3 regions of the Arthrobacter sp. 10T416 genome follow, and region 1 is predicted to be linked to each of the others. Evidence: predicted binding sites of a transcription regulator. Region 1 holds the regulator's gene; each other region holds the start of a gene.
What was found. The regulator HrcA, encoded in region 1, represses chaperone genes, less so after heat shock. The targets are predictions, from matches to a motif close to TTNGCACTCGNNNNNNNCGAGTGCNAA.

Region 1 (9,510 bases):
CCGGTCGGCGACCCGACGGCGCCCGCCCGCGCCATGATCTTCGACTCCGTCTACGACACCTACCGCGGCGTCGTCACCTACGTCCGTGTGGTGGACGGCATGCTGCACCCGCGCGAACGCATCCAGATGATGTCCACCCGCGCCACCCACGAACTCCTTGAAATCGGTGTGAGCTCCCCGGAACCCACCCCGTCCAAGGGCCTGGGCGTCGGCGAGGTCGGGTACCTGATCACCGGCGTGAAGGACGTCCGCCAGTCCAAGGTCGGCGACACCGTCACCAACCTGGCCAAACCCGCCAGCGAGTCCCTCGCCGGCTACGCCGACGCCAAGCCGATGGTTTTCTCCGGCCTCTACCCGCTGGACGGCACCGACTACCCGGTGCTCCGCGACGCGCTCGAGAAACTGATGCTCAACGACGCCGCGCTGGTCTACGAACCGGAAACCTCCGCTGCCCTGGGCTTCGGCTTCCGCGTGGGCTTCCTGGGCCTGCTGCACTTGGAGATCACCCGTGAGCGGCTCGAACGCGAATACAACCTGGACCTGATCTCCACCGCGCCAAACGTGGAGTACGAGGTGACGCTTGAGGACAAGAAGGTGGTCCACGTCACCAACCCCAGCGAATACCCCACCGGCAAGGTCGCAGAGGTCCGCGAGCCGATGGTTTCCGCCACCATCCTGGCACCGAACGACTTCGTCGGCGCCATCATGGAGCTGTGCCAGAGCCGCCGCGGCGTGATGGGCGGCATGGACTACCTGTCCGAGGACCGGGTGGAGATCCGTTACCGCCTGCCGCTGGCCGAGATCGTCTTCGACTTCTTCGACATCCTCAAGTCCAAGACCCGCGGCTACGGCTCGCTGGACTGGAAGGCCGACGGCGACCAGGTCGCCGACCTCGTCAAGGTGGACATCATGCTCCAGGGCGAACAAGTGGACGCCTTCAGCGCCATCACGCACCGCGACAAGGCCTACGCCTACGGAGTGATGATGACCGGCAAACTGCGCGAACTGATCCCGAGGCAGCAGTTCGAGGTGCCGATCCAAGCAGCCATCGGCTCCCGGATCATCGCCCGCGAGAGCATCCGTGCCATCCGCAAGGACGTCCTCGCAAAGTGCTACGGCGGTGACATCACCCGTAAGCGCAAGCTGCTCGAGAAGCAGAAGGAAGGCAAGAAGCGCATGAAGATGGTGGGCCGCGTCGAGGTACCGCAGGAAGCCTTCATCGCCGCCCTGACCACCGAAGAGTCCAAGGACAAGGCCAAGAAGTAGCCATGCCAAGCGCGCTTCCCCTCGGTGACCCCGCGCCGTCGGACGGGCTCCTGCCCGCCCAGGCGCTGGAGGGCGCCGCGGACCGGGCTTTCGGGCTCTACGTCCACATCCCGTTCTGCGCCGTCCGCTGCGGCTACTGTGACTTCAACACCTACACCGCCACGGAGCTGGGCGGCGGCGCCTCGCAGGACGCGTATGCCAGCACAGCCGTCGCCGAAGTCGATTTCGCCGGCCGGGTCCTGAAGGCCTCGGGCCTGCCGGAGCGGCGGCTGGGCACGGTGTTTTTCGGCGGCGGGACACCCACGCTGCTGCCGGCGGAGGACCTCGCGAAGATCCTCGCCGCCGCGATCGGTACCTGGGGCCTGGAACCCGGCGCCGAAGTCACCACGGAAGCCAACCCGGATTCGGTCACGCCCGAATCCCTCCAGCTGCTCGCGGACGCCGGGTTCACCCGGGTGTCTTTCGGTATGCAGTCCGCAGTGCCCCACGTCCTCAAGGTCCTGGACCGAACGCACACGCCCAGCCGTGTGCCGCAGGTCGTCCAGTGGGCCCGGGACGCCGGCCTGGCGGTGAGCCTGGACCTGATCTACGGGACTCCCGGCGAGTCGTTGGATGACTGGCGGTTTTCGCTGGAAACCGCGTTGTCCTATGGACCGGACCACATCAGCGCCTACGCGCTGATCGTGGAGGACGGCACCAAGCTGGCCGCCCAGATCCGCCGCGGCGAAGTGCCGGGGATCGACGACGACGACCACGCGGCCAAATACGAGCTCGCCGAAGAACTGATCTCCGCTGCTGGCCTGGGCTGGTATGAGGTCAGCAACTGGGCGCGCACCCCGGACCAGGCCTGCCGGCACAACCTGGCCTACTGGCGCGGGGACGACTGGTGGGGGATTGGCCCCGGGGCGCATTCGCACGTCGGCGGCGTCCGCTGGTGGAACGTCAAACATCCCACGGCTTATGCCGGGCGGCTGGCCTCGGGTGTGTCACCCGCGGCTGGCAGGGAAACCCTCGACGCGGAAACCCGGGACATGGAACGCGTGATGCTCGAAGCGAGGCTGGTGACCGGCCTGGCGATTACCAGCCTGGGCGGCCTGGGCGACACCGGCCGCCACGCCATCGCCGGTCTGATTGCGGACGGCCTGGTGGACCCGGCGGCTGCCTTCAAGGGGCGCCTAGTGCTGACCCTCCGGGGCCGGCTGCTGGCCGACGCCGTTGTCCGCCGGATCCTGCCGGACTGACCTGCATGACCCGGCGCAATTAGTCCGGCGCTACTTGATCCAGCGGAGGTTGTAGTCGTAGCGGTGCGGCTGGCCACGGTTGACGTGGATGCCGGCCGCGACGGAGAAGCAGGCGAGGGCGATCCAGATGAGGGTCGCCAGCACGGCGAACAAGTTGCCGACCACCGGAATAAAGACCAGGAGATTGGCCACCACCGCGGCGATGGTGGGCGGCAGGGTGAAGTTCAGCGCCTCTTTTGATTCCTGGGCGGTGAACGGGCCCCGGTCCTTGAAGATCAGGTAAATCAGCAGTGCGGGGATGCAACCCAGGATGCCGCCGAAGTGCGCGAGGGTGGCCCACTGCCGGTCCTCGGCCGCCGTCAGCGGCAGTGCATTGGCGGGAACGCCGTGGTACGGAGGCTGGTCGTGACCGGCCTGGTGGTCCGGGTGTTCGCGTGCGTCTTCTGACACGTTTCATCCTTTGGATTGCGGTGGAGCTGCGGTACGGCAACGAGCAGCGGCTGCCGCAGTTCGCAGCAGGCGCCCTTCAAGAATACGTGCTCCGGCCGCCGGACGACGCACCCGGCCGGCGTTAGGGCACAGTGAGGAAGTCGATAACCTCTTCCACCCGGCCCAGGAGCGAGGGCTCCAGGTCCGCGTAGCTGCGCACGGCGCCGAGCAGCTTCTGCCAGCCCAGGCCGATGTCCTCCTTGGTGCTGTGCGGCCAGCCGAAGGCCGTCAGGATGCCGGTCTTCCAGTCCACGCCGCGCGGAATCACGGGCCACCGTTCAATGCCGAGGACCGCCGGCCTGATCGCCTGCCAGACGTCCACATACGGGTGGCCGACAATCAGGACGTTGCCGGCGGCACCCGGGGACGCCATCACGGCGTCGGCGATGCGGGATTCCTTCGAATCGGGGACCAAGTGGTCCACGAGGACGCCCAGGCGGCGACCGGGGCCGGGCCGGAAGTCCCGGACGGCGACGGCGAGGTCGTCAATGCCGTGCAGGGGTTCGACGACGATGCCCTCCACCCGCAGGTCATCGCCCCAGACTTTCTCAACGAGTTCGGCGTCGTGCTTGCCTTCCACCCAGATCCGGCTGGCCTTCGCCACCTGGGCGCGCTGCCCTTCGACGCGGACGGAACCGGACGCGGTCCGGACGCTCCGGGCGGGGCCGGCCGGGGCAGCCCGCGGGGCCGGCGGCATCAGCCGGATGGGCTGCCCCTCGAGCAGGAAACCGAAGCCCAGCCGGAAGGACCGCGACTTACCGCGCCGGTCCTCCAGGGCCACGACGTACATACCCCCGGATTTCTCCACCCGGGTCACGGCGCCGACCCAGCCGGACTGCACGTCCTCCAGCACCATTCCGCGTTCCACCGGGATCTCGGGCAGTTGGGCCTTGGCGGGCGCGGTGAGATCCTGCGCACCCCAGTTCTCGTACGACATCTGCTACACACTGCTTTGCACTCGGGAAATTCGGGGAAGGACCATGGGCGCGGCGCGTTGTCTGCCCGGAGACACGGTTCCCGGGGTTCACGCCCGCAGCGAATCCAATGCTAACAACGGCGCGACTCATATTAGACTGGTTAGCACTTAGGCATGTCGAGTGCTAACCGGGGGATTCAGGACCGGCCGGCACCGGCGAAGCGATACGTGTCGATTGGAGGTGGAGCGTGAGCGAGCCACGCAAACTCGAAGTGCTGCGCGCCATCGTCGAGGACTACGTCCACTCCCGCGAGCCCGTGGGGTCCAAAGCGTTGGTGGAGCGCCACCATTTGGGCGTTTCCAGCGCGACGATCCGCAATGACATGGCCGCACTGGAAGACGAGGGCCTGATCACGGCACCGCACACCAGTGCCGGCCGGATCCCAACGGACAAGGGTTACCGCCTGTTCGTGGATCAGATCTCTGCGGTCAAACCCCTGTCGCAGGCGGAGCGCCGGGCTATCCAGGCGCTCCTTGAGGGATCCGACGACCTCGACGACGTCCTTGACCGGACCGTGCGGCTGCTGTCGCAGCTGACCAACCAGGTGGCCGTGGTCCAGTACCCGCTGCTGAGCCGCGCCCGCGTCCGGCACATAGAGTTCGTGCTCCTGGCCCCGCGCAAAGTACTGACGGTGCTGATCGCGGACACCGGCAAGGTGGAACAGCGCGTGATCGACGTCGGACAGGACTTCGGCGACGACGCCCTGGCAGAGCTTCGTGCCCTGTTCCTCAATCGGCTCGCCGGGACGCGGTTGAGCCTGCTGCCGCAGTCGTTGCAGGCCGTGGTGGACAGCTGCCCGCCGGTGCGGCGCGGCCCCGCCCAGGCCCTGGCGCGGGGGCTGGAATCCCTGGCCGCCAGCAGCCGCGAGGAGCGGATGGTGATGGCCGGTACGGCCAATCTGGCGCGCTCCAACGTGGATTTCCCGCTCAGCATCGGTCCCGTCCTCGAGGCGCTGGAGGAGCAGGTAGTGATGCTGCGGCTGCTTAGCGACATGGCCCAGGACCCCCGCGGCGTCACCGTCAGCATCGGCCGGGAGAACCCCTACGACGGGTTGTCTGAAGCCTCCGTGGTTGCCACCGGCTACGGGCCGGACGCGACTGCCAAGGTAGGGGTCCTCGGCCCCACCCGAATGGACTATCCCACCACCATGGCCGCCGTGCGCGCGGTGGCCCGCTACCTGTCCCGGATCCTCGGCCCCTGACGGGCGGACCCGGTCACCACTTTGTTGCCTCTACCAGGCAGTGCCCCACTGGCAGTACAAAAAGGAAGAGATACACACTTTGAGCAGCCACTACGACGTTCTTGGAGTCTCCCGCGAAGCGACGGGCGAAGAGATCAAGAAGGCCTACCGCAAGCTTGCCCGGACCCTGCACCCGGACGTCAATCCCGGTGATGACGCCTCGGAGCGCTTCAAGGCGGTCACCCACGCCTACGAGGTCCTCTCCGACCCGCAGAAACGCCGCGTCTACGACACCACGGGCAACGAGAACGGGACGGACAACGGATTCGGCGGCGGCTACGCCGGCCAGGGCTTCGCGTTCCAGGACATCTTCGAGACGTTCTTCGGCGGGGCGGGCGGCCAGGGCGGTCCCGCGTCCCGGGTCCGGCGCGGCCAGGACGCCTTGATCAGCGTTCGGATCGACCTCCGGGACGCCGTGTTCGGCGTCAACAAGAAGCTGGAAGTGGACACGGCCGTCACTTGCCCCACGTGTGAGGGTTCCTGCTGCCGCGAGGGCAGCCACCCCGAACGCTGCGACATCTGCGGCGGAAGCGGCCAGGTCCAGCGCGCCGTGCGCTCCATCCTTGGCCAGGTCATGACCACGGCCCCGTGCGGAAGCTGCGAGGGCTTCGGCACCGTCATCAAGGACCCGTGCAACGAGTGCGCCGGCCAGGGCCGCATCCGCAGCCGCCGCTCCCTGACCGTGAAGGTCCCCGCCGGTGTGGCCACCGGCACCCGCATCCAGCTCTCCGGCCAGGGCGAGGCCGGTCCCGCCGGCGGCCCCGCGGGAGACCTGTACGTCGAGATCAGGGTCAACAGCGACTCCACCTACGTGCGCGAAGGCGATGACCTGCACGCCAGCCTGAACATCCCCATGACGGCCGCAGCCCTGGGCACCGAAGTGACCCTGGAAACCTTTGACGGCGAACAGGAGATCGACGTCAAGGCCGGGACCCAGTCCGGCGAGGTCATCACCCTCCGTGGCCTGGGTGTGACTCACCTGCGCGGCTACGGCCGTGGCGACCTGAAGGTCCACCTGCAGGTGGACACGCCCGGCAAACTCGACGCCGCCCAGGAGGACCTGCTCCGGCAGCTCGCCAAACTCCGCGGCGAGCAGTTCACCGAAGGCAAGCTCGCAGCCAGCGGCGGCGTGTTCGCAAAGCTGCGGGGACGGCTGGGTAACCTGTAGCAGTGAGCAACCCCGTCTTTTTCACCCCCGCAGGCACCCTGGACCAGCTGGTTCCCGGCGCGCACTTCGTCCTGGACGGCGCCGAGGCGCGCCATGCGGTGACGGTCAAGCGGCTGGCTGTGGGGGAGTCCGTTGACATCGCCGACGGCGCCGGGAAACGCATCACCGGCACCGTCACGGCCGTGGCGCCGCAGGAGCTGACGGTGGAGTGCGGTGCCCTGGCCGAGGAGCCACGGCCGGAGGTGCGGCTCGTGCTGGTGCAGGCCCTGGCCAAGGGCGACCGCGACGAACTCGCCGCGGAGACCGCGACCGAGCTGGGGATCGACGCCGTGATCCCCTGGCAGGCGGAGCGCTCGATCGTGCGGTGGAAACCCGAACGCGCAGCCAAAGCCCACGCTAAATGGCAGTCGGTGGTGACGGCCGCCGCGAAGCAGGCCCGGCGTGCCTGGATCCCGGAGGTCCGCGCCGCCGTGGACGCCAACGGGCTGCAGGCCGCCGTCGCCGCCGCGGACCTTGCCGTGATCCTGCATGAGGACGCGGTCCGGCCGCTGCGGCGGGTGTTGGAGGCCTGGCATGCCGACGCCGGCGACGGCGGAGGGTCCCGCGAGGTGCTTCTGATCGTTGGGCCCGAAGGCGGGATCAGCCCTCGTGAGGTGACCCGGCTCTGTGATGCCGGTGCGGTCACGGCCCTGCTGGGCCATCACGTGCTGCGTTCGTCCACCGCGGGCCCGGCCGCCACTGTTGTGGCCAGCGACATCCTCGGCCGCTGGTAAACCGCCGGGCTAGCGGACGGTGAACCCGCGGGTATCGACGTTGAGGTCCTGAACCTTGCCGGTCGGGTCCACCTGCGAGACCCGTGCCTCGTAATTCCCCTGGCCGAGGTTCACGGAGATGTTGAACAGGCCGGACTGGGCGGCGTCGGCGGACGCCGTGACGCTGCCGTTGAGATAGGGCGTCTTGTTGGTGCCGTCGACCCGCAGGATCTCCCAGTGCAGCTTTCCGCCGGGGACGGTGCTCCGGCCGGAGATTTTGACCGAACCGTCGGCTTCCTGGGTGCCCTCCTGCGGATCAATGATCCACACCGGCGCCACCATTCCCGCGCTGCGTGATGTGGGGGAGCCGAGCCGCACCCGGTTGAAGGCGACGTAGTCGGTATGGCCGTCGACGAGGATTACCACCTGGATCTGCTGCCCGGTATCGGTCAGCCCGGAACTGGCCCCGGCCGCGGTGGCTGTGTAGACCAGCTGCTGGATAGCGCGCTCGGCCATGTCGCCGTCGACATTGCTGTTGAACGCATCCGCGGAGACGTCCACGGTGATCACGTTCTTGCCGGAAATCGACGTGGCCAGCAGCCGGGGGTTCTGCCACGGGGTGAAGAAGTCAGGGTCCAGGGGTTTTTCCGACATCATGACCCGCAGGGCCCGCGTGATCGGATTGTCGTCCTGGGAGACATCCCGGAATTCGCGGTACAGGAAAACGTTGTTGTTGCTGCGCCCGATCCAGTACACCGGGGCCTTGTTGGACGCCTGCGTGGACTCCAGGGGTGCACTGGTGGTGGCGATCCCTGCGGCTGGCCCCGGAACCGCCTGTGACGGCGTCGTCGAGTTTGTGATCCCCGGCTGGGGCGTGGCCACGCAGCCGGACAGTGCGAGGGCGACGGCGGCAGGCAGCACAAGGCGCAACAGGCCGCGGCGCGTACGCCGTCCTGCAGTTGTCCTGGTCATTCCACGCCTGCTGATGGTCTGGTTCCCTTGCTGTTGCCCCGTCGAATCCGGCTCGTGCCGGGAAGGGCCCAATCCAGCATGTCACAGCGGCCTTGGAGTGCAGCCGGGTTTGCGGGCTGCCGGACGAACTGCAACGGGAACGATATGAGGCCGATATGAAGTTGATACCTAAAGACGCCGCCGCCCGGCCCGCGCGGCCACGGGACTGCACTGGCGTAAGATGGAAGGACCCGCTGGAACCCGGCGCGGACGGCCCCGACCGCCGTCGGCCGGCAACTGCAGCGGGCGACCGTTTCCGAACTGGAGGGGACCAGAGGCCCGCGGGCCAACACTATGACTGAAGCAGCCAACGGCAAGGCGCGGATCAGCGCGAGCGAGCGCACCGCAGGGGAATTCCCCCACTCCCTCCCAGGCCTGCGGACGGAGGTGGTCGTCTTCGACAATTCCGATCAGATGGTGCAATCCCTGGGCAGTCACGACGAGGCCCTGCGCTTTATTGAAACCCAGTTCCCGAACGTAGATTTCCACGTTCGCGGCAATGAACTCTCCATCAACGGCCCGGCCGCCGACGTGCCCCGGATCATGCGCCTGCTCAACGAGGTGCGGGGACTCGTGGCACGCGGAACGGTGATCACCCCCGCCGTTCTCCAGCAACTCGTGTCCCTGCTGCGCACACAGTCGCTGCAGAATCCGGTGGAGGTCCTGACCCACAACATCCTCTCCAGCCGCGGCAAGACCATCCGGCCCAAGACGCTGAACCAGAAAAACTACGTTGACGCGATCGACGCGAACACGGTGATTTTTGGAATCGGGCCCGCCGGCACCGGCAAGACCTACCTGGCCATGGCCAAGGCCGTCCAGGCGCTGCAGCAAAAGGAAGTCAACCGGATCATCCTGACCCGCCCGGCCGTCGAGGCGGGGGAGCGGCTGGGCTTCCTGCCCGGCACGCTCAGCGACAAGATCGACCCCTACCTGCGGCCGCTCTACGACGCCCTGCACGACATGATGGACCCCGAATCGATCCCGCGGCTGATGGCCGCCGGCACCATCGAGGTCGCCCCGCTGGCGTACATGCGCGGGCGCACGCTGAACGACGCGTTCATCATCCTCGACGAGGCGCAGAACACCACGCCGGAGCAGATGAAGATGTTCCTCACCCGTCTGGGCTTCGGGTCCAAGATGGTGGTCACCGGTGACGTCACCCAAGTGGACCTGCCCTTCGGCACCCGCTCCGGGCTGCGCATCGTGGAGGACATCCTGCACGGCATCGAAGACGTCAACTTCTCGGTCCTGGACGCCTCCGACGTCGTCCGGCACCGGCTGGTGGGCGACATCGTCAACGCTTACAGCATCTGGGACGAGACACAGAGGAACCGGGTCAAGCATTCTGTCACCCGGGAGAACC
Region 2 (9,526 bases), on a different contig from region 1:
ACGAGCAGGCTGCTCCCGCCACTGACGGCACGGGAGGCCATCGACTCCCGCAACCGCGAACAACTCCAACTGATGCTCGACCAGGACCGGCTGCTGACTGCATTCCAGCCCATCCGCAGTCTCGAAACCGGTGGCCTGATCGGGGTCGAGGCACTGACCCGCTTCGTCGATGAGGGTACGGCCGGAACGGAGTTCTGGTTCAGCGAGGCAGCCATTGTCGGGTTGCTCAGCGAACTCGAATTCGCCGCCATGGAGAAGGCCCTGGAGACCGCCCCGGCCCTCCCGCCGAATATTTACGTAGCCCTGAATCTCTCCCCGGAGACGTGTCTGGACCCGCGACTGCCCGGATTCCTCCGCCGGTCGGGCCTGCCGCCGAAACGGATTGTCCTCGAATTGACAGAGAGGGTTGAAGTCAACGAATACGCCCCATTGACGGCCGCGCTCGATCCGCTACGGAGAGAAGGACTGCGCATCGCCGTGGACGACGCCGGCTCCGGCTTCGCCTCGATGCGCCACATCCTCCATCTCCGGCCCGACATCATCAAACTGGACCGCAGCCTCATCGCGGGGATCGACGACAACCAGGGCCAGGAGGCCCTGGGCGCAGCCATGGTCGAGTTCGCCCGCCGCATCGGGGCCACGGTGATCGCCGAGGGCATCGAAACCTCCGAAGAACTCGCCGCAGTGGCGTCGCTCGGCATGACGGCCGCGCAGGGCTACCTCATTGGCAGGCCTTCCATCCATCCGCAGGACTGGACCGCGTGGTCAGAGTCCAAAAGCCCGGACACCGAGAGCAGGTAGACCGTCAGACCTGCCGGACCCGTGCCGAACAAGGTCTATGGGAAAAGGGTCTAATGAAGCCCTCACGCTCGGTATCGAGCGCCCCTGGGTCGCCGGTCGGCCCAAAGTGTTAGCAAAGTGTTTATTCCAACAGTGCAGGGGCTCAAAAACCTCTGCAAATTGTGGAGCTAAGGAGATTCGAACTCCTGACCTCTTCGATGCGAACGAAGCGCTCTACCAACTGAGCTATAGCCCCGCAACAACGCCGCTCCCGTGGGAACGGCGCAATCAACGTTCCTAGGCTACAAACTATCGGCGTTCATTGCCAGCCAGCCCGCGAATGACTGAGTGCCGTGTCGCCCTTCCGGGACCAGGTTCAGGCCGGCACGCAGGTACCTGCCCATCCCGCCCGGCAGCGGAAATGCCACCACCCTGGCGCGTGAGCCTGATGCCTGCTTCCAGGTGGCGGCCAGTTCGCCCATCGCGGCGATGTCCGGACCCCCGATGGTCCTGACCCGGTGGCCAGTACCGTCCGGCGCCTCAACGGCAGCGTCCAGCAGAGCTGCGGCGACTTCTGCGGCCGCGATCGGCTGGAAGCGGGCGCCGCGCACCACCGGAATCACCCCGACCCTGGCACCGGCGCCAAAGAGTCCGCTCAGCAGGGAATGGAACTGTGTAGCCCGCAGCGTCAGCGTTTCGAGGCCGGAGTGCTCGTAGACCCGTTCCTTGGCTGCCTTGGACTTGTAGTAGCCAAAGGTGCTGCGGTCGCAATTGACGATGGACAACAGGACCGCCTTCGCGACGCCGGCGTCCTGGGCTGCAGCGAGCAGCCGCGCCCCGCCGTCGGCGAAGCCCTTCATGGCCTTTCCCGAGCGTCCTTCAAGGCAATCGATCACGACGTCGGCCCCTTCCAGCGCGGCGGCCAGCCCCTCACCGGTCGAGACGTCGGCACGGAAATACTCGGCCCCCGCGGTGTTGCTGCCGGTGCCCTGCATCGGCGGGCGGCGGCTCAGGACGGCCACCTGATGGCCGCCCTCGAGAGCCTGCCGCACCACCTCGCGGCCTACTTGTCCGGTTCCCCCGGCAACGCAAATCCTCGTCATGCTGATCAGGCTACCTCCAGCCGGAGACAAAAAAGCCCCGGGCGGCCGGTACGTCGGCTGCCCGGGGCGGAAAACTGCGTCAGGCGCGGCGGCGCTGGAGAACGTCGTCGAGGTTGCTCAGCGCGCTCTGACCCTTGCCAAGCTGTTTCGGCTCGGCGGCGGGCGCTTCCGGCTGGCGGACGGTCCCCTGCTTGAGGGAGGGCTTGCCGACGGCTTTCGGCGCCTCCGGCAGGTCCAAAGGTTCCGGTGCGGCACGCTCGGCCTTCGGCGCTTCCACGTAAGTGGGCTTCGGAACCTGCACGGGTTCCCAGCTGGCTCCTTCCGCGGTGGACGGGTCGCCGACGCGGCGGACAGAGGTGTCGCCGGAGGCGGCTGCCTCGGCCATGGCAGCCTGGCGCAGTTCCTCGGCGGTCAGCGGCTTCGGGGCGGGCTGGGGAGCCGGTGCGCCGGCCTCGGCGTCGAAGAGCGGGCTTTCCTTGGCGGGAGCCTCGGGGCGGTGGGCGTCGGGTCGGGCTGCCTCTGCGGCGGAGCTGCCCGCAGGGGCGCCCATGGCCGAACGGAAGGCCGCGTTGACCTTGCGCCGGCGGTCGCGGACAGCGAGCCTGCGGAGGAGGACGACGGCGGCCACCCCGACGAACAGGGCCACCGCAGGCAGCCAACCGGAGCCAATGCCGAAGAGCCGCAGGCCGGCAGCAACCACTCCGGTCAGCAGCGAGGCCAGCCCCACCAAAGCGACACTCAGGCGCCCGTAGCGGATCCGGAACGCCGGGGCGGCCGGCGTGCGGCCGGCGTCGTGCTCAACGGGAGCGGGAGCTGGTGAGGGGCGCTGCGTACTCGTCATCGATGTCTCCTGCGGGGGCGCCATCTTCATGACGATCCCGGCTTGGGGGTCTGCTTTTCCTACATCCGCGGCATCCATCCGGAGCTCCCCCGCCGACTGCAGCTGGGGGCGGCCGTTCCGGAGCATGTAGGGAGCGACCCATACGATCCAGAGCGCAACAGCAATGACAAGGATCACTGAGCTGCTAAGAGGGAAGTCCACAGTCAAAACGGTATGAGCAAGACGGCGGAGCGGACGGCATTGCCGGCGGTGTGTCGCGAGGCAACTGGCAAATCACTGGATTTATGTCAAAACTGCTGGTCAGGCGGGAGTTTCCGGCGCCCGCCCGGGGCTGCTCTTCAGCCACCGGGCCAGGAGTCCCTCGGGCACTTCCTCGGACGTCAGAGCGAAGGTCCGGTGGTCTGCCCAGCGGCCGTTGATGTGCAAGTAACGCGGCCGGTAGCCCTCGTCCCGGAACCCGAGTTTCTCCACTACCCGCAGGCTCGGGCCGTTCTCCGGGCGGATGTTGATTTCCATCCGGTGCAACCCGAGGGTCCGGAAGCAGTGGTCGGTCGCCATCGCCACCGCGGTGGGGGCGATGCCCTGGCCCGCACGGCTCTCGTCAACCCAGTAACCCAGGGTGGCCATCATCGCCGAGCCCCACACGATCGAGGAGACGGTCAGCTGGCCGACGATGACCGGTTCCCGGAATCCGGGCGTCCAAGCGGTGATGACGAACGGCAGCGCGGTGGCCTGGGCCGCCTGGGCTTTGAGCGACCGCACCATCTGCCGGTAGTCGGGCAAACCGCCGCCGGGCACCGGATTGGACGCCTCCCAGGGGGCAAGCCACGTGTCGTTGCGGGCGCGCAGGGCGCTCCACTCCTTGCGGTCCCGGTAGCGGATGGGCCGCAGCACCAGGTCCCCGCATTCCAGGGTCACCGGCCAGGTGAAGCTGCCCCCCACGGGACTATTTGGTCAGGCCGGAAGCGAAGCCGGGCAGCCATTCCCGCAGGCCGGGGCCGAGGTCCTCGCTGTCGCAGGCGAGCTGGACGCAGGCCTTGAGGTAGCTGAGTTTGTCACCGGTGTCGTAGCGGCGGCCGCGGAAGACGACGCCGTACACGCCGTAGCCCTCGCCCTTCCCGGCGGAGAGTTCCTGCAGGGCGTCGGTGAGCTGGATTTCGCCGCCGCGGCCGGGCTCGGTGCGCTCCAGGACCTCGAACACGGCGGGGTGCAGGACATAGCGGCCGATGATGGCCAAGTTCGAGGGGGCCTCGTCAGCGTCGGGCTTTTCCACGAGCTGCTTGATGCGGACGTACTCTTCGCCTTCAACCACCTCGACGTCGGCGCAGCCGTAAGCGCTGATCTGCGACGGCTCGACCTCGATCAGGGCCACGACCGACCCGCCGGTCTTGGCTTGGACCTCGATCATGGTGCTGAGCAGTTCGTCTCGGGCGTCAATGAGGTCATCGCCCAGCAGGACGGCGAACGGCTCGTATCCGACGTGCTGCTTGGCGCGCAGAACGGCGTGGCCAAGGCCCATTGGGTCGCCCTGGCGGACGTAGTGGATGTCGCCGAGGTTGCTGGCGGCCTGGATGGACTCCAGTTTGGCGGTGTCGCCCTTGGCTTCGAGGGTCGCCTCCAGCGTCGGGACCCGGTCGAAGTGGTCCTCGAGGGCGCGCTTGTTGCGTCCGGTGATCATCAGGACGTCGTTGAGCCCAACGTTCACCGCCTCCTCGACCACGTATTGGATGGCCGGCTTGTCGACCACAGGCAGCATCTCCTTCGGCATCGCCTTGGTGGCGGGAAGGAAGCGGGTGCCGAGGCCCGCAGCGGGGATGACGGCCTTACGGACGGAGGCGTTGGGGGTAATCACTCGACTAATCTAACCGAGGGCGCAAAACTTCACGTAATTTCCGACGTCGGCATGGCAGCCGTTCCGGCCCGCACCAATGCTGCCGCCCGGGTGAAAGGACACCAGCGTATGAGCACGAAGGAAGAGATCCGATCCAGCCACCGGCTGCGCCGGGCGGCCATGTCTGCCTCGGAGCTGGACGCCGCCGGCGCCGAGGTGGCTCGTCACGGCCTGGAGTGGGCGTGCGGGCTCGCGGACGGAGCGCCCCGTACGTTCGCCGCCTACTTGGGTGTCGCCTCCGAACCGCCCACCATGCCGCTGCTGGCCGCGCTCCACCATGCCGGCCACCGGGTCCTGTTGCCGGTCTGCGAACCGGACCTGGAACTGAGCTGGGTGTACTGGACTCCGGCGTCGCAATTTGCCCCGAGCCGCTACGCCCCGATCCAGGAGCCGGTGGGGGAACGGCTCGGCACGTCCGTGATGGACGGTGTGACGGGGATCGTCCTGCCCGCCACGGCCCTGGACCGCGCGGGCAACAGGATCGGCCAGGGCGGTGGCTACTACGACAAATTTCTGGCGGCGCTGGCCGACCTGCTCCCCCACCCTGCCGGGTCCGGCACAGGCGGCAGCCACCACTGGCAGCCCCTGCCGACGGCGGCCGTCGTTTACGACGGCGAGGTCCTGCCGGCTGGCAGTATTCCCACGGAGCCGTTCGACCGGAAGGTTGATTGTGCCCTGACGCCGGGGGGCGTGGTTCCCCTGTCGGACTTTTCGTAGGGCTTTTCCGGGCTTGCCTTAGGCGTTGCCTGGGCGTTGTTAGGGCTTTCCGGAGGCGGGCGTGCCGGTGATAGAATTGGCACTCAGGCCCCGCGACTGCTAAGGCAGCACCGGACCTGCTCGTTTGTCCCAAAGGAGGAATTCCAGTGCCCACGTATGCATACGCCTGCAAGGACTGCAGCCACGCCTTCGAGACCGTGCAGTCGTTCACGGACAGCTCCCTGACGACGTGCCCGGAGTGCGAAGGCACGCTGCGCAAGAAGTTCAACAGCGTCGGCGTCGTGTTCAAGGGCTCCGGCTTCTACCGGACCGATTCGCGCGATTCCAAGGGCAGCACAGTCTCCGCCGCCCCGGCCGCGCCCGCAGCGTCGTCCACGGCGTCCGCGGCCGCCAGCTAGCGACCCACGCCGGACACGGCGGGGCCACCCGGCCCGGTGTCCCTCCGGTTTTCCACATAGCCGCTCCGGCACCTGAAGCCTGAGTGCGGGTCAGTCATAGCGTGGCCGTATGGCCCACCATCTCCTCCGCTCTCCCCCCGCCGCGGTTCCGCGCCCCAGGCCTGCAGGGCCGCAGCGTCCCGCTCCGCGCATCCGCCCCGGAACCGGCCGCCAGAGCCATCGTCGGCGTCGCCTCCGCGGCTGGCTTGGCAGGCAGCGCAGGCTTGCTGTGGCCCTCCTGTTGTGCCTCGCCGCCGGGCTCACGGTGCAGCAGCTGACCCCGGCACCGGCCCCGACTGTCCCGGCGTGGGCAGCGGCCCGCGACCTGCCGGCCGGACGGGTGCTGGATGCCTCCGACGTCGTCGCGATCCAGGTTCCGCCCGGCATTGTCCCCGGCGGTCCGCTGAGCCGGGCCGCGCTGGAGGGCAAGCAACTGGCCGTGGCCGTGCGGAAGGGCCAGCTGTTCGCGGATTCCCAACTTGTCGGGCCGGGCCTGCTGGCGGGGAGTCCCCCGGGTGTGGTGGCCGTTCCGCTGCGGATGGCCGATCCCGCCTCGATCCAGCTGGTCTCCCCCGGCCAGCTGGTCAACGTGGTGATCACCAACGGCGACGGCCTGGCCCAGCCCGCGGCGTCGAGGGTTCTGGCCGCTGCCGTTCCTGTTCTTTGGACCTCCGCCCAGGGCGGCCGGGCGGGCCAGTGGCTCGACGCCAAGGAGACGGACGGTCTGATAGTCGTGACCGCGACTTCCGAGCAGGCGCTGAAGCTGGCCGGCGCATCGACGCAGGGCAAGTTGTTCTTTGTGCTGGTCGGCGCCAGTCCGGGCTAAGGGTTGTTCCGCTGACCGGCTGCCGACGGGTGATCGGGCTAGCCCCAGTGCGGCGGACGCTGCTCCCGCAGCCAGGCATCGTGGTCGTAGCTGCCGGGCTGGTCGCCCCAGCGGCGCGGATCGTCCTCTGCAGCCTTGTTGGGCAGCACGCCGCGGGTGGCAGCTGTGGCGGCCGCCGTTTTCGTCGGCTGCGAGGGGGCGTCCTCCGCGGCGGGTTCCTCGTCCTCGGGATCCTGTTCCCCGGGGGCCATGTCCGCAGCTTCCCCGGCGTCCTCCGCGGCGGGTTCCTGGTCCGCAGGATCCTGTTCCCCGGCCTCCGGCTCCGCGGGAGCCGGGGTGCCCGCGTAGACAAAGTCGTCGGCCAAGTCCTGGTCCACGTGGTCTTCGTTATTGCCGTGAGCACTCATGCCGCCGGCCTCCTTACTGCAATTCTCAATTCGTGCCGCCGGGCGCCGAGCAGTTCAGCCGCGGAATTTATCCGCGGAGTTTAACCGCGGTCTGCGGCTGACGCCGGAGCGTAGGCCTCCAGGCCGTCTTCGACGCTGAGGTTCTCGATGTCGTCGGAGAACCCGGGCGAGGTCCGCGACCGGCTCGGAGCAACTGGCTTCTCCAGGCCGAGGTATCCGCCGATCCGGTCAGCACAGGCGGAAGGATCCGTGAAAACCTCTATGGTCCATAGTGGCATGTACCGCCAGCCCATGCGCTCGAGCAGCTGCGGCCGGAGACGGCTCCGCTCACGCACCGACATCCGGCGGTACCGCTCGGTTCCGTCGGACTCGATGGCCACCGGGCTGGGAATCTCGGCTTCGTCCTGGCCGATGGTGTGCATGGGGTCCGCGGCCGCCACCATATCCACGACGCCGTCGTACTGGTGCCAGACCCTGGCCCCGCGGGCCCGGAGCCGGTCGCCCAGATCTGCCACCAGCGGGTCGGCCCCCAGCGACTGTTCGCTGGCCGCCGCGCGGGATGCGGGGCTGCCCAGGTCGGAGTTGCCCGCGATTTCGCGGTCCAGGAGCTCGTAGAAGTCCACGGCGCCGTGGCTCAGCCGGGTAACGTCCAGATCCTCGGGACGGAAGCAGCTGAGTACGTGTACGGAGCGCCGTGCCCGGGTCATGGCCAGGACGAACTTCGCGCGGCCGCCCTCGGCCGAGAGCGGCCCGAGGCTGTGCAGGGCGCGCCCGTGCGGGGTGCGGCCGTATCCCGGCGAGAAGATCACGTGGTCCCGGACCAGCCCCTGTGCACGTTCGAGGTCCACCACGCGGAACGACTCGTCGCCGGCGGTGAAGAAGCTGCCGAGCAGTGGGTGGTTCGGCAGTTGACGGCGGATGGCCTCGCCAATCCGCGCGGCGTGCCGCAGGCTTCCCGTGACGACGGCCAGCGAGGTGCGGGGCCGGAGCCGGGCGTGGTCGAAGACCAGTTCCACCACGCGGTTCACCTCGGCGACCACCGATTCCACGCCGTCCTGGTCCGCGCTGGGCAGGCCTGTCCCGTCCGGCAGGTATTCCACCGTCAGCGCCCGGTCCAGGCCGGTCGCCGACTGCCCCTCGGGAAGCCGGCGGAGTTCGCCGTCGTAGAATCCCTTGCTCAACTGCCGGACGAGGTCCTCGTCGACGGCACGGTAAACGGTCCGCAGGTTCCAGACCGGCAGTACGGCGGCCAGTGCCCGGTAGGCGCTGTCGACCGGGTGGTGCGGGTTCTCTCCGGCGGCGAGCCGTTCCACCCCCACGGTGAAGCTGCGCGGGCTGGCGATCTTGTCATCACCGAAGGCGATGACCTGGCGGGAACGGGCGACGGCGGGCAGGACGGCCTGCAGCGAGGTCGCCTCGGCGTCGAGGATCACCACAGCATCGAAGTGCTGCTCGGCAGGGAGGAGGCTGGGGAGCAGGTACGGGCTGACGGACCAGACCGGAACCAGCCGGGGCACCAGTTCGGGTGACTGGGCTGTGAGGGCCGTCGGGGTCACCCGTCCGTCCTTGAGCAGGCTGCGCAACAGGTCGGCCTGCCGGGGATGCTCGCTGAGGGCGGCGCGCCACCGTTCGGCCAGTTTCCAGCGCAGCCGGGCGGCTCCGCTGGCGATGTGGGCGTTGTCAGCCAGGCGGTACTCAGCCTCAAGCTGTCGGAGGGCGTCGCCGTCGGACATGGCAAGGTAGTCGTCGCCGCTGATCATGGCCTCCAGCGCGGACTGCCACCAGGCGAGCTCGAGTTCAGAAGCCACCGATCCGGCAGGGACCTCCCGTTCGGCGAGGTCGGCGAGGAGTTCGCCCAAGCCGTGCTCGCGCATGTTCTCCACCAGCAGCGTCCGCTCAGGGAGAGTCTCGAGGGTGCCGGTGTCCGCGACGAGCCGTTCCAGCCGTTCCATCAGTTCGGGGTACGGCGTGTCCCGGACGTTGCCGCCGGCCTCCGTGTGCCGGACGGCGGCCGAAAGTTCGGCCAGCTCGGATTCGAGGTCACGGTACAGCGCGGTGATTTCGGCCAGGCCGGACGGGACCGCGGGGTGGCGCTGGGTGGTGGCGTATTCGGACCATGTGGCCCGCTGTTCCTGGACCAGCAACAGCGAACTGTGCAGGTCTGCGATGTGGACGCCGGGCCGGACGTATTCTTTGGCGACCCGACGCAGCCGGGAACGCTGCATCGAGGCCATCTCGATGTTCCGCTCCCGGCGCCAGGCAGAGGGGGCGGTGGCAGAGATGAGGTCGTGGACGGGCCGGTCGAAAATGTCGGGGGTGAACTTGTCCAGGCTTTCCCGGACGGCAACCAGCAAGTCGATCTGGTCGCCCCACTCGCTGAAGGTTGTCCCGAGGCGGATCTCCGCGTGCTCGGCGACCTCGTTCATGCGTTCGCGCAGCTGCGGGAGCTTCTCCGCCACGGAGACGGCCACCTGCTGCGCTTCCTGGGTTTCCTTGCGGGTCAGAAGCCGGGCTCCGTGCCAGG
Region 3 (9,526 bases), on a different contig from region 1:
GGTGAGCACGGCCAGCACCAGCGAGGCGGCGACGATGGCCAGCCCCTGCCACAGGTCGGGCGCGGTGATGCCCATGCCCGCCAGGGCCAGAACCAGCAGCGGCCAGTGCCAGAGGTACAGGGCGTAGGAGTTGTCCCCGAGGGCCACCAGCGGCCGCAAGGTCAGGAGCCGGTCGACGCCGAAACGGCTGCTGCTCCGGCCGGCCACGATGATGGCGGCGGCGGCGAGGGTGGGCCACAGGGCGATGAAGCCCGGGAACGACCGGTCCACGGTCAGCAGGAGTCCGCAGGAGAGCATCGCGGCCAGGCCGGCCCAGCCCAGGACCAGCCGCACGATTTTGCCCGGTTTCAGATAGGGCAGGGCCAGGGCCAGCAGTGACCCCAGCGCGAATTCCCAGAGCCGGGCGCGGGTGTCGAAGTAGGCGTAGGCCTGGTTGCTGGCTGTCTGTTGGACCGAGTAGGCCAGGGAAACGGCGAAGATGGCACCGAATGCGACCGCCAGGAACACGCGGTAGTTCAGTTGCCGTTCGTCCAGGCGGGTCCAACGGAGCAGCGCGCGGCGCAGGAGGGCCGCCCCGGCGAAGACCAGGGGCCAGAGCACAAACACCTGGCCCTGGATGGACAGTGACCAGAAGTGCTGCAGCGGGCTGGCGCCGGAGTGGTCCTGGGCGTAGTAGTCGACGGCGGTGTCCGCGAGCAGCCAGTTCTGCCGGTAGAGCAGCGAAGCCCAGGCCTGGTCGAGGATGTCGGACCAGCGGCTGGCGGGCAGGATCGCCCAGGTGCCGATCAGGACGCCGAGGACCACCACGACGACGGCGGGCAGCAGCCGTTTGAGCAGGTGCAGCCAGTGGTTCAGGAGACGCAGCGGCTTCCCGCTTTCGACCTTGCGCGCGAAGCTTAGGGTCATCAGGAAGGCGGAGATCAGCAGGAAGATGTCCACGCCGCCGGAGACCCGGCCCAGCCACACGTGGTACGTCACCACCATCAGCACTGCCAGGGCGCGCAGGCCCTGCACTTCGGGGCGGTAGTCCGATTTCCGGCTCGCGGGGGAACCGGCCGCCGCATGTTGCGGGCGGGCTGTGATTCGCTCGTTCGACATTGGGGTTTCCTCGGGCCGGCGTCCAAAGCATCAATGTTACCGAAACGTAATTTTCTTCGCCAATCGCCGCGGCGCCCGGGACGGTCCGGCGACGCGTCCCGGCGGCCGCCGCGGGGCTAGTCTGTTACGAGTCGAAGGAGGCCGCCCAGTGATCGTCCAGTTGCGGATTTGCGTGCCGGAAAAGCTTTCCGCCGCGGTGGTGGACTGCTGCTCCGCCGGGGTGGGCGTCGCGGAGGTTGCCCTGCACCCGGGCGCCTCGGTGGTGCCGGCCGGCGACGTCGTCCTGGTCCTGGCGGCCCGGGAATCAGTCGAGGCGTTGATCGAGCAGCTTCATGGCCTCAACGTCCAGGACGTCGGGTCCATCTCGGTCACCACCCCTGACCTGGTGCTGTCCGATCGGGCGGACAAGGCCGTGGAGGCGGCGCCCGGGGAAGGCGCCGATGCGGTGATCTGGGACGAGGTCTCGCGGCAGACCGGGGAGGAATCCCGGCTGACGTGGAGCTTCCTGGCGTTCCTGGCGCTGGCGACGCAGCTGGCCGCGATCGGAATCGTCACCGATTCGACCATCGCAATCGTCGGTGCCATGGCCGTCGGCCCCGAATTCGGCCCGCTCGCCGCGCTGGCAGTGGCCCTCGTCCGGCGGCAGTGGCGGCTGGGACGCAGCGCCTCGCTCGCTCTGGGTGTGGGTTTTCCCGTGGCCATGCTGGCCGCGGCCTTCACCGCGTGGCTTTCCGTTCCGCTGGGGCTTTTCCCTGCCGATGCCCTGGACCGCGGCTCCGCCGTCGAGTTCATCTACCACCCGGGACCTTACTCGCTGATCGTCGCCCTGCTGGCGGGCACCGCGGGGATGCTGTCGGTAATCGGCCGGCGCTCCGCAGCCCTGATCGGCGTGTTCATCTCGGTCACCACCGTCCCGGCGGCCGGTTTTGTGGCGGTGGCCCTGGTCCTGGGCGAGTACCAGAAGGCGGCTGGTTCGGCCCTGCAGCTGTTCGTGAACCTTGCCGGGATTGTGGTCTCCGCAGTGGCGGTTCTGGTCTTCTACCGGCTCATCGCCAAACGCCGGCCGCCGGCTGCCGCAGGCGCCCTGCAGCCCAACGCACACCACCTGAGGCCCTGAGGCCCTGAGTCCCCGAAGCCCTGAAGCCCTGAAGCCCTGAAGGGACGTTACTTCCAGCCGGTCGCCTCGGACAGACGCTGGCCGAAGACAGTGGCCATGGAGGCCACGTAGGTTCTGGTCAGGTGGTTGTTGTCCTTGTAGACGAAGGTGTTCCCGACGATGCCCGGGCATGACTTTCCGTCGCAGATCAGATCCGTCATGTCCACGATCGACAGCCCAGGTATTTTGCCCCGCAGCGCCGAGAGGGGACTCTTCGCCGCGAGCACGTCGCGTTGGGCGCGCACGCAGTCCGGGCTGGCACTCCCCTTCTCGGCCGCACACTCGGCAATGTTGAAATTGAAACGCGGGTTGTCACGTATGGCCACGACGTCCACGTGCCGTTCCGTCCAGAACCTTGCGGTTGCTTCGAAGGACGGGGACAGTTTTTCCGCCGGGGAGGAAACCGCCGCCGCCGTTCCCACGGTGATGATGGCGTCCGGCGGATTGTCGGTGACCTCCTCCGTCACAGCCGCGTTGAACGTGTCGCACGGAATCGAACGCCCCTGGGCGGAGATCGAGTAGCGGCAGCCTGCCCGGAGTATCGAGTACACACGCCAGCCGTTCTGCTTGCCGGCCGCATCGATGGCTGCCTGCCATTGCTGGGCATGGGAATCCCCGAGCACGAGGATGGTCTTGGTGGGTTTGCCGGACAGTGAGTTTTGCGAGCAGTTGCCCTTGAGTGAATGGTCTTCCGGCTCGAGGTCACCTGTACAGCGGTTGCCGAGGCCGGCCCAATCGTTCTTGAGCTGTTCGGGCAGGGGCAATGCAGGGGCGTCGCTGTCGGCTGCACTGACAAAACCCGGCAGCAGCGCGATGGCGCCGGGGTTGTTCCGTGCCGATTCGGACATAACTGCCTGCGCCTGGAGGTGCTGCCGGAGCTGCACGCCGGACAGGGGAACGGCGACCACGGCGAGACACAGCACGACCGCGAGGGCGGCCCGCCGTCGTCGGACTTCCGGCCATGCCCATGACCGCCACGGGCGCTCGATGAAGCGCGTGGTCAGGAAGGCGAGTCCGAGGGATGTGGCGATGATCAGGGTGCCGGAGAGCCAGCCCGCCTGTTCCTTGCCGCTCCAGGTCAGGGCCAACACGAGAACCGGCCAGTGCCACAAGTACAGGGCGTACGAGTTGTCACCCAGTTTGACGAGGGGCTTGGAACTGAGGAAGCGGTCGATACCCCAGCGGCTGTTCGTTTGTCCTGCCAGGACGACGCAGCTGGCAGCCAGTGTGGGCCACAGTGCCACGAAGCCCGGGAACGCCCCTTCCACGTCGAGGATAAAGCCGCAGCTGACCATCGCAAGGACGCCCACCCAGCCGAGGACCACGCGGAGCCTGCGGGAAAAGAACGACAGTCCCGGCAGGAACAGTGCCAGCAGCGTGCCGAGCGCAAATTCCCAGAGACGCGCTCCGGTGTCGAAATATGCCTGCGACTGGTTGGTGGCCGTGTAAACGATCGAGTAGGTCAGCGAGACCAGGAAGATGGCCGCGAAGATGTAAGCGAGCAGCGCGCGGTACCGGAGGTCGTATTTGCGCGCGACCACGGCAGTGCCGGCGAAGATGAGGGGCCAGAGGATGAAAATCTGGCCCTGGATCGACAGCGACCAGAAGTGCTGGAGTGGGCTGGCCAGGGCATGGTCCGCCGCGTAATAGTTGACGGCTTCCGCCTGCAGTACGCGGTTTTCGGCGTAGAACAACGACGCCCAGCTCTGAGCGACGACGTCCGGGAAGCGAGTTCGGGGCAGCAGCACGTAACTGGCCAGCAGAGTCGTCAGGATGACCACGGCCGCGGCGGGCAGCAGCCGCCGGAAGAGGTGCAGCCAGTGCTTCAGCAGGGCCATAGGCGAGCCGCTTTCGTAGCGGCCCACGAACTGCAGCGTCATCAGGAACGCGGAGATTAGGAGAAAGACATCGACGCCGCCGGACACACGCCCGAACCAGACGTGATAGGTGGCAACCATCAGGACGGCCAGCGAACGCAGCCCCTGGATCTCCGGCCTGTATTTGCGTCCCGGGGCACGACGCCTACCGGCCCTGGGTTCGCGCGGGGACACAACACTTACCGCTCCGGACATGAAAAACCCCCAAAAAATACTCAAGATAGCAACCGCAACTATACCGTCCGGGGTAGACGCGGAGCCCGGATGACGGTGGTCCGCCCAGGGCAGGACTCGGACGGACGGGCCGCAAACGGAAGAAGGACCGGACCAGCAGTGCTGGTCCGGTCCTTCTTTTGCGCCTAGCGAGTGCGCGGAAACCTTAGTGCTGGTGTCCGGCGTGCTCGTCTTCTTCGGCCGGCTTTTCCACCACGAGGGTTTCGGTGGTGAGGACCAGCGCCGCGATGGACGCCGCGTTGCGGAGGGCCGCACGCGTGACCTTGACCGGGTCGATGACACCGGCGCCGATCAGGTCTTCGTATTCGCCGGTCTTGGCGTTGAAGCCCTGGTTGACGGCGGATTCGGCCACCTTGGCGACGACGACGTAGCCGTCGAAGCCGGCGTTCTGGGCGATCCAGCGCAGCGGCTGGGTCAGTGCCCGGCGGACGATGCCCACGGCAGCTGCCGCGTCGCCGTCGAGCGCCTGGACTGCCGGATCCTCGTCGAGCGCCTTAAGGGCGTGGATGAGGGCGGAGCCGCCGCCGGCCACGATGCCCTCTTCAAGGGCGGCGCGGGTGGAGGACACGGCGTCCTCGATGCGGTGCTTCTTTTCCTTCAGCTCGACCTCGGTGGCTGCGCCGACCTTGATCACGCCGATGCCGCCGGCCAGCTTGGCCAGGCGTTCCTGCAGCTTTTCCTTGTCCCAGTCCGAGTCGGTGCGGGTCAGCTCGGCGCGCAGCTGCGCGACGCGGGCGGCGACGTCCTCGGCGGAACCGGCACCGTCAACAATGGTGGTGTTGTCCTTCGTCACGGTGATACGGCGGGCGGTGCCGAGCACCTCAAGGCCAACCGAATCCAGGCTCAGACCCAGCTCCGGGGACACAACCTGGGCGCCGGTGAGGGTCGCGATGTCCTGCAGCATGGCCTTGCGGCGGTCGCCGAAGCCCGGTGCCTTGACGGCAACGACGTTCAGGGTGCCACGGATGCGGTTGACGATCAGCGTGGAGAGAGCCTCGCCGTCGACGTCTTCAGCAATGATGAACAGCGGCTTGGAGCTCTGCAGCGCCTTCTCCAGCAGCGGCAGGAATTCCTGTACGGAGGAGATCTTGCCCTGGTTGATCAGGATGAGGGCGTCCTCAAGGACTGCTTCCTGGCGTTCCGCGTCGGTGACGAAGTACGGAGACAGGTAGCCCTTGTCGAACTGCATGCCCTCGGTGAGAACCAGCTCGGTCTGCGTGGTGGAGGACTCCTCGATGGTGATCACACCATCCTTGCCGACCTTGCCGAACGCCTCGGCCAGCAGTTCGCCGACCTCGTCGCTCTGCGCGGAAATGGCGGCCACGTTGGCCACCTGGGTGCCCTCGACCGGGCGGGCGTTCTCGAGCAGGCGGGCTGCAACGGCCTCGACGGAGACCTCGATGCCGCGCTTGATCTGGCCCGGGGCGGCGCCGGCGGCTACGTTGCGCAGGCCTTCCTTGACCAGGGCCTGGGCCAGCACGGTGGCCGTGGTGGTGCCGTCACCGGCGACGTCGTTGGTCTTGGTGGCGACCTCCTTGGCGAGCTGTGCGCCAAGGTTTTCGTAGGGGTCGTCCAGTTCCACTTCGCGGGCGATGGTCACACCGTCGTTGGTGATCGTGGGGGCGCCCCACTTCTTGTCCAGCACGACGTTGCGGCCGCGCGGGCCAAGCGTGACCTTGACCGTGTTGGCGAGCTTATCGATGCCGGCTTCAAGCGACCGGCGGGCAGCGTCGTTAAACGCAAGCTGCTTTGCCATGGATTTGTCCTTTCAAGACAGAACCCCGCGCAGCCGTCCCGTTCTAAAGTGACGGAGCGGCGGCGCGGGGGTCCAAGAGAGTTACTTTACGACGATCGCCAGAACGTCGCGGGCGGACAGCACGAGGTACTCGACGCCGCCGGTCTTGACTTCGGTTCCGCCGTACTTGGAGTAGATGACAACATCGCCGACGGCGACGTCTACGGGAACGCGGTTGCCGTTGTCGTCAAAGCGGCCGGGGCCAACTGCGACAACTTCGCCTTCCTGCGGCTTCTCCTGCGCGGAGTCCGGGATAACCAGGCCGGAAGCCGTGGTCTGCTCAGCTTCGAGCGGGCGGACAACAATACGATCCTCAAGAGGCTTAATAGAGACCGACACTCGGACCTCTCCTTTTCATCAGCAAATTCGTGGACGTTGAAGCTGTGGTGCCAAGGCGTACAGACCGTCGTCGCGGTGCCGGCAGCAGCCAGGCTGGTGAAGCTTCAGGTGTTAGCACCCGCCTAGGGAGAGTGCTAACGACGACTCTATGTAAGGTGTTAGCACTCGGTCAAGGTGAGTGCCAGAAGTTCGTCGTGGGTGAACGCCTGAGACGGACATGCCCATCCTTCGCGCCGGCCGATGGACATGCCCAATGGTCCCGATGCGCATGCCCAGTCCTGGCTCTGAACAATGGACATGCCGGTTGGGGCGTGTCGCCGCTGGACATGTCCCGCGGAGTGCTTGCGGACATGCGCGACGTTGACGCCGAAGGATGGACATGCTCATTGGTGGGACCTGACAGTGGACATATCCGGGTTATGCCCAGTCCTGGCGCTGAAGAATGGGCATGTCCATCGCGGCCCCGCTCTGAACTAGGGACATGTCCGAGGAGTACTTGCGGGCACGCTCAACGTTGGCGCCGAAGGATGGACATGTCCAGTGGTGGCACCGACCAGTGGACATATCCGGATCATGCCCACTCCTGGCACTGAAAAATGGACATGTCCATCGTGGGCGGTAGGCGGCACCCGCCGGAACCCGACACCCCCAGCCCCGCCTACTCCCCGGCGAGGTCCTCGTAATCCCAGTCCTGGCCGTCGTCGTCCTCGTCGATGCGGGGGGTCGAATTGCGTTCGCGGTACAGGACGAAGCCGCCGGCGAGTGCAGCCAGCGCGCCCAGCGCCAGGAAGATTATGCCGCCAACCTTGGCTGCGGCGTAGGTGTCACGGATGGCCCGCGCCTCGTCCGTTGCGTCCTTCACGTCCTTGCCGCCCACCGAGTAGACGGTCGCGTTGAAGGAATCCAAAAAGAAGATGATGACCAGCAGCGCCACGCACACGACCGCGACCACGCAGCCCGCGATCAGGGCCGGTCGCGCAAAACGCGCAATGCCCGTGCTGCGCACGGCCTCCGCCGCGGCCTCCCCGCCGGTTTGCTCGCTGGTGCCTGCCGTGCCGAAGTCGTCTGTGTCCCTGCCGTTCATGCCGTCCAGCCTATCGGTCGCGCCCGGCGTTCCGCGCCTGAACTACGCTTGATGGCATGGCTGAGACGACGCAGGACCAGATCGCCCCGCTGCTCAATCCGGAAGGCTGGGAGCTGCTCGCGTCGCTCGGGCCCTACCGGGAGGAGGAGGCTTTCCGCCTGAACGCCTCGCTCCGGAGGGCCGGGCACTCCCCCGAACTGGTCTCCGCGGCACTCACCCAGTCCCGGCTGCGGACCAAGGCCGAGGCCAAGTTTGGCGAGTTCGCGCGGCAGATGATTTTCACCCGGGCCGGCCTGGAACAGGCCACACGGCTGACCGTGGCTGCACGGCATGCGCAGCGCTTCGCCGAGGCCGGGGTGGCCCACGTGGCGGACCTGGGCTGCGGCCTGGGCGCCGACTCCATGGCTCTGGCCTCCCTGGACATCACGGTCACCGCCGTGGAACTCGATGAAACCACCGCCGCCTGCGCCACCATGAACCTGATCCCGTTCCGGAACGCCACCGTCGTCCACGCCGACGCCGCCGCCGTCCCGCTCGAGGGGATCGACGGAGTCTGGCTCGACCCTGCACGGCGCACCACCTCGTCCTCGGGAACCAAACGGCTCTGGGATCCGGAAGATTTCTCGCCGCCGCTGTCCTTTGTGGAATCGCTGGCAGGTTCGGGCCGCGCCGTGGGCGTGAAGATGGGCCCCGGCATGCCGCACGCCTCCGTGCCCGCCGGCTGCGAGGCCCAATGGGTTTCGGTGGGCGGCGACGTCACCGAGGTGGCGCTCTGGTTCAACGCGGTCCGCCGGCCCGGAATCCGGCGCGCCGCGCTGGTCCTGGGGCCGCAGGGCGCCGCGGAACTCACCAGCACCGAGGACTTCGACGCCGGACCCGAGGCCCCCGTGGGCCCGGTGGAGGGCTACCTCTATGAGCCCGACGGCGCCGTGATCCGCGCCGGCCTGGTGGCCGACGTCGCGCTCCAGCTGGGCGGGCACCTGCTGGATGAACACATCGCCTACATCTGCGCACCGGACCTGCGCGACAGCCCCTTCGCCCGCGCTTACAAGGTCCTGGAAGTGCTGCCGTTCAACGTCAAGCTCCTCAAGGCCTGGGTGCGGGACAACGGCGTCGGCGTCCTGGACATCAAGAAGCGCGGCACCGCCGTCACTCCTGAGGAACTCCGCAAGCAGCTGCTCCCGGGCGGCAAGACCGGCAAGAATGCGGCGAAGAAGACGGCCACCCTGGTCCTGACCAGGATCGGCGAGGAACGGGTGGCCATTTCGGTGGAGCCGGTGTCAGCCGAGTCCGCCTGAGCCCAACGGCCCGAGCCGAGTCCGCATAAACAAACAGGCCCGCTACAGGCCCGCTACTGGGCGCGCATGAACTCCTCGGCGGCACGGACCTGCTCGGCGTCGGGCCGCACGCCGGTGTAGAGCACAAACTGTTCGAGCGCCTGGATGGTGGCCACTTCGGCTCCGGTGATGACGGGTTTGCCGGCCGCGCGTGCCGCCTTGATCAGGGGTGTCTCGGCTGGCAGGGCGACGACGTCGAACACCACCTTCGCGGCGTCCACTGCGGCTTGCGGGAAGGACAGCGCGTCGGCGTCCGGGCCGCCTGCCATGCCCACCGGCGTCACATTGATGAGCATGTCCGCGGCCCCGGCGCCCGTCCCCGTGGCGGGAATCGCCGCGAGCCAGTCGAAGCCATACAGGCCGGCGAGTGCCCGGCCGGCCTCCTCGTTGCGGGCGATGATGGTGACCCGCCGGAAACCCGCATCGCGGAGGGCCGCCGCCGTCGCCTTCGCCATGCCGCCGGCGCCCAGCAGCCACACCGAGTAGTCGGCGGGGACCGCGTTGCGCTGCAGCAGCTGCTCGATGGCGGTGTAGTCGGTGTTGTACGCCGTGAGCCGGCCGCCGTCGTTCACGATCGTGTTGACCGACTCGATCGCCCGTGCCGAC

Region 2: AC1DBE_RS09705 (FmdB family zinc ribbon protein) is a predicted target of HrcA. The motif match lies at 5,409-5,435, and genes of this name have one in related genera.
Region 3: groES (co-chaperone GroES) is a predicted target of HrcA. The motif match lies at 6,658-6,684, and genes of this name have one in related genera.

What each region holds. Positions count from the first base shown of each region.
Region 1 covers NZ_JBFTHI010000001.1:417,476-426,985, reverse strand. Annotated here, with positions in the region: gene lepA (translation elongation factor 4) at 1-1,266, shown strand, start outside; gene hemW (radical SAM family heme chaperone HemW) at 1,269-2,507, shown strand; gene AC1DBE_RS01925 (DUF4870 domain-containing protein) at 2,538-2,957, opposite strand; gene AC1DBE_RS01920 (DUF3097 domain-containing protein) at 3,079-3,933, opposite strand; gene hrcA (heat-inducible transcriptional repressor HrcA) at 4,161-5,174, shown strand; gene dnaJ (molecular chaperone DnaJ) at 5,254-6,381, shown strand; gene AC1DBE_RS01905 (16S rRNA (uracil(1498)-N(3))-methyltransferase) at 6,384-7,154, shown strand; gene AC1DBE_RS01900 (GerMN domain-containing protein) at 7,164-8,105, opposite strand; gene AC1DBE_RS01895 (PhoH family protein) at 8,439-9,510, shown strand, end outside.
Region 2 covers NZ_JBFTHI010000007.1:105,920-115,445, reverse strand. Annotated here, with positions in the region: gene AC1DBE_RS09740 (sensor domain-containing phosphodiesterase) at 1-801, shown strand, start outside; tRNA gene AC1DBE_RS09735 (tRNA-Ala) at 964-1,036, opposite strand; gene AC1DBE_RS09730 (SDR family oxidoreductase) at 1,083-1,883, opposite strand; gene AC1DBE_RS09725 (hypothetical protein) at 1,963-2,901, opposite strand; gene AC1DBE_RS09720 (GNAT family N-acetyltransferase) at 3,025-3,666, opposite strand; gene galU (UTP--glucose-1-phosphate uridylyltransferase GalU) at 3,671-4,576, opposite strand; gene AC1DBE_RS09710 (5-formyltetrahydrofolate cyclo-ligase) at 4,685-5,332, shown strand; gene AC1DBE_RS09705 (FmdB family zinc ribbon protein) at 5,479-5,730, shown strand; gene AC1DBE_RS09700 (RcpC/CpaB family pilus assembly protein) at 5,999-6,595, shown strand; gene AC1DBE_RS09695 (hypothetical protein) at 6,634-7,002, opposite strand; gene AC1DBE_RS09690 (AAA family ATPase) at 7,083-9,526, opposite strand, start outside.
Region 3 covers NZ_JBFTHI010000007.1:82,694-92,219, reverse strand. Annotated here, with positions in the region: gene AC1DBE_RS09640 (acyltransferase family protein) at 1-1,098, opposite strand, end outside; gene AC1DBE_RS09635 (DUF389 domain-containing protein) at 1,247-2,215, shown strand; gene AC1DBE_RS09630 (acyltransferase family protein) at 2,263-4,326, opposite strand; gene groL (chaperonin GroEL) at 4,511-6,121, opposite strand; gene groES (co-chaperone GroES) at 6,203-6,499, opposite strand; gene AC1DBE_RS09615 (hypothetical protein) at 7,158-7,583, opposite strand; gene AC1DBE_RS09610 (class I SAM-dependent methyltransferase) at 7,640-8,881, shown strand; gene AC1DBE_RS09605 (shikimate 5-dehydrogenase) at 8,935-9,526, opposite strand, start outside.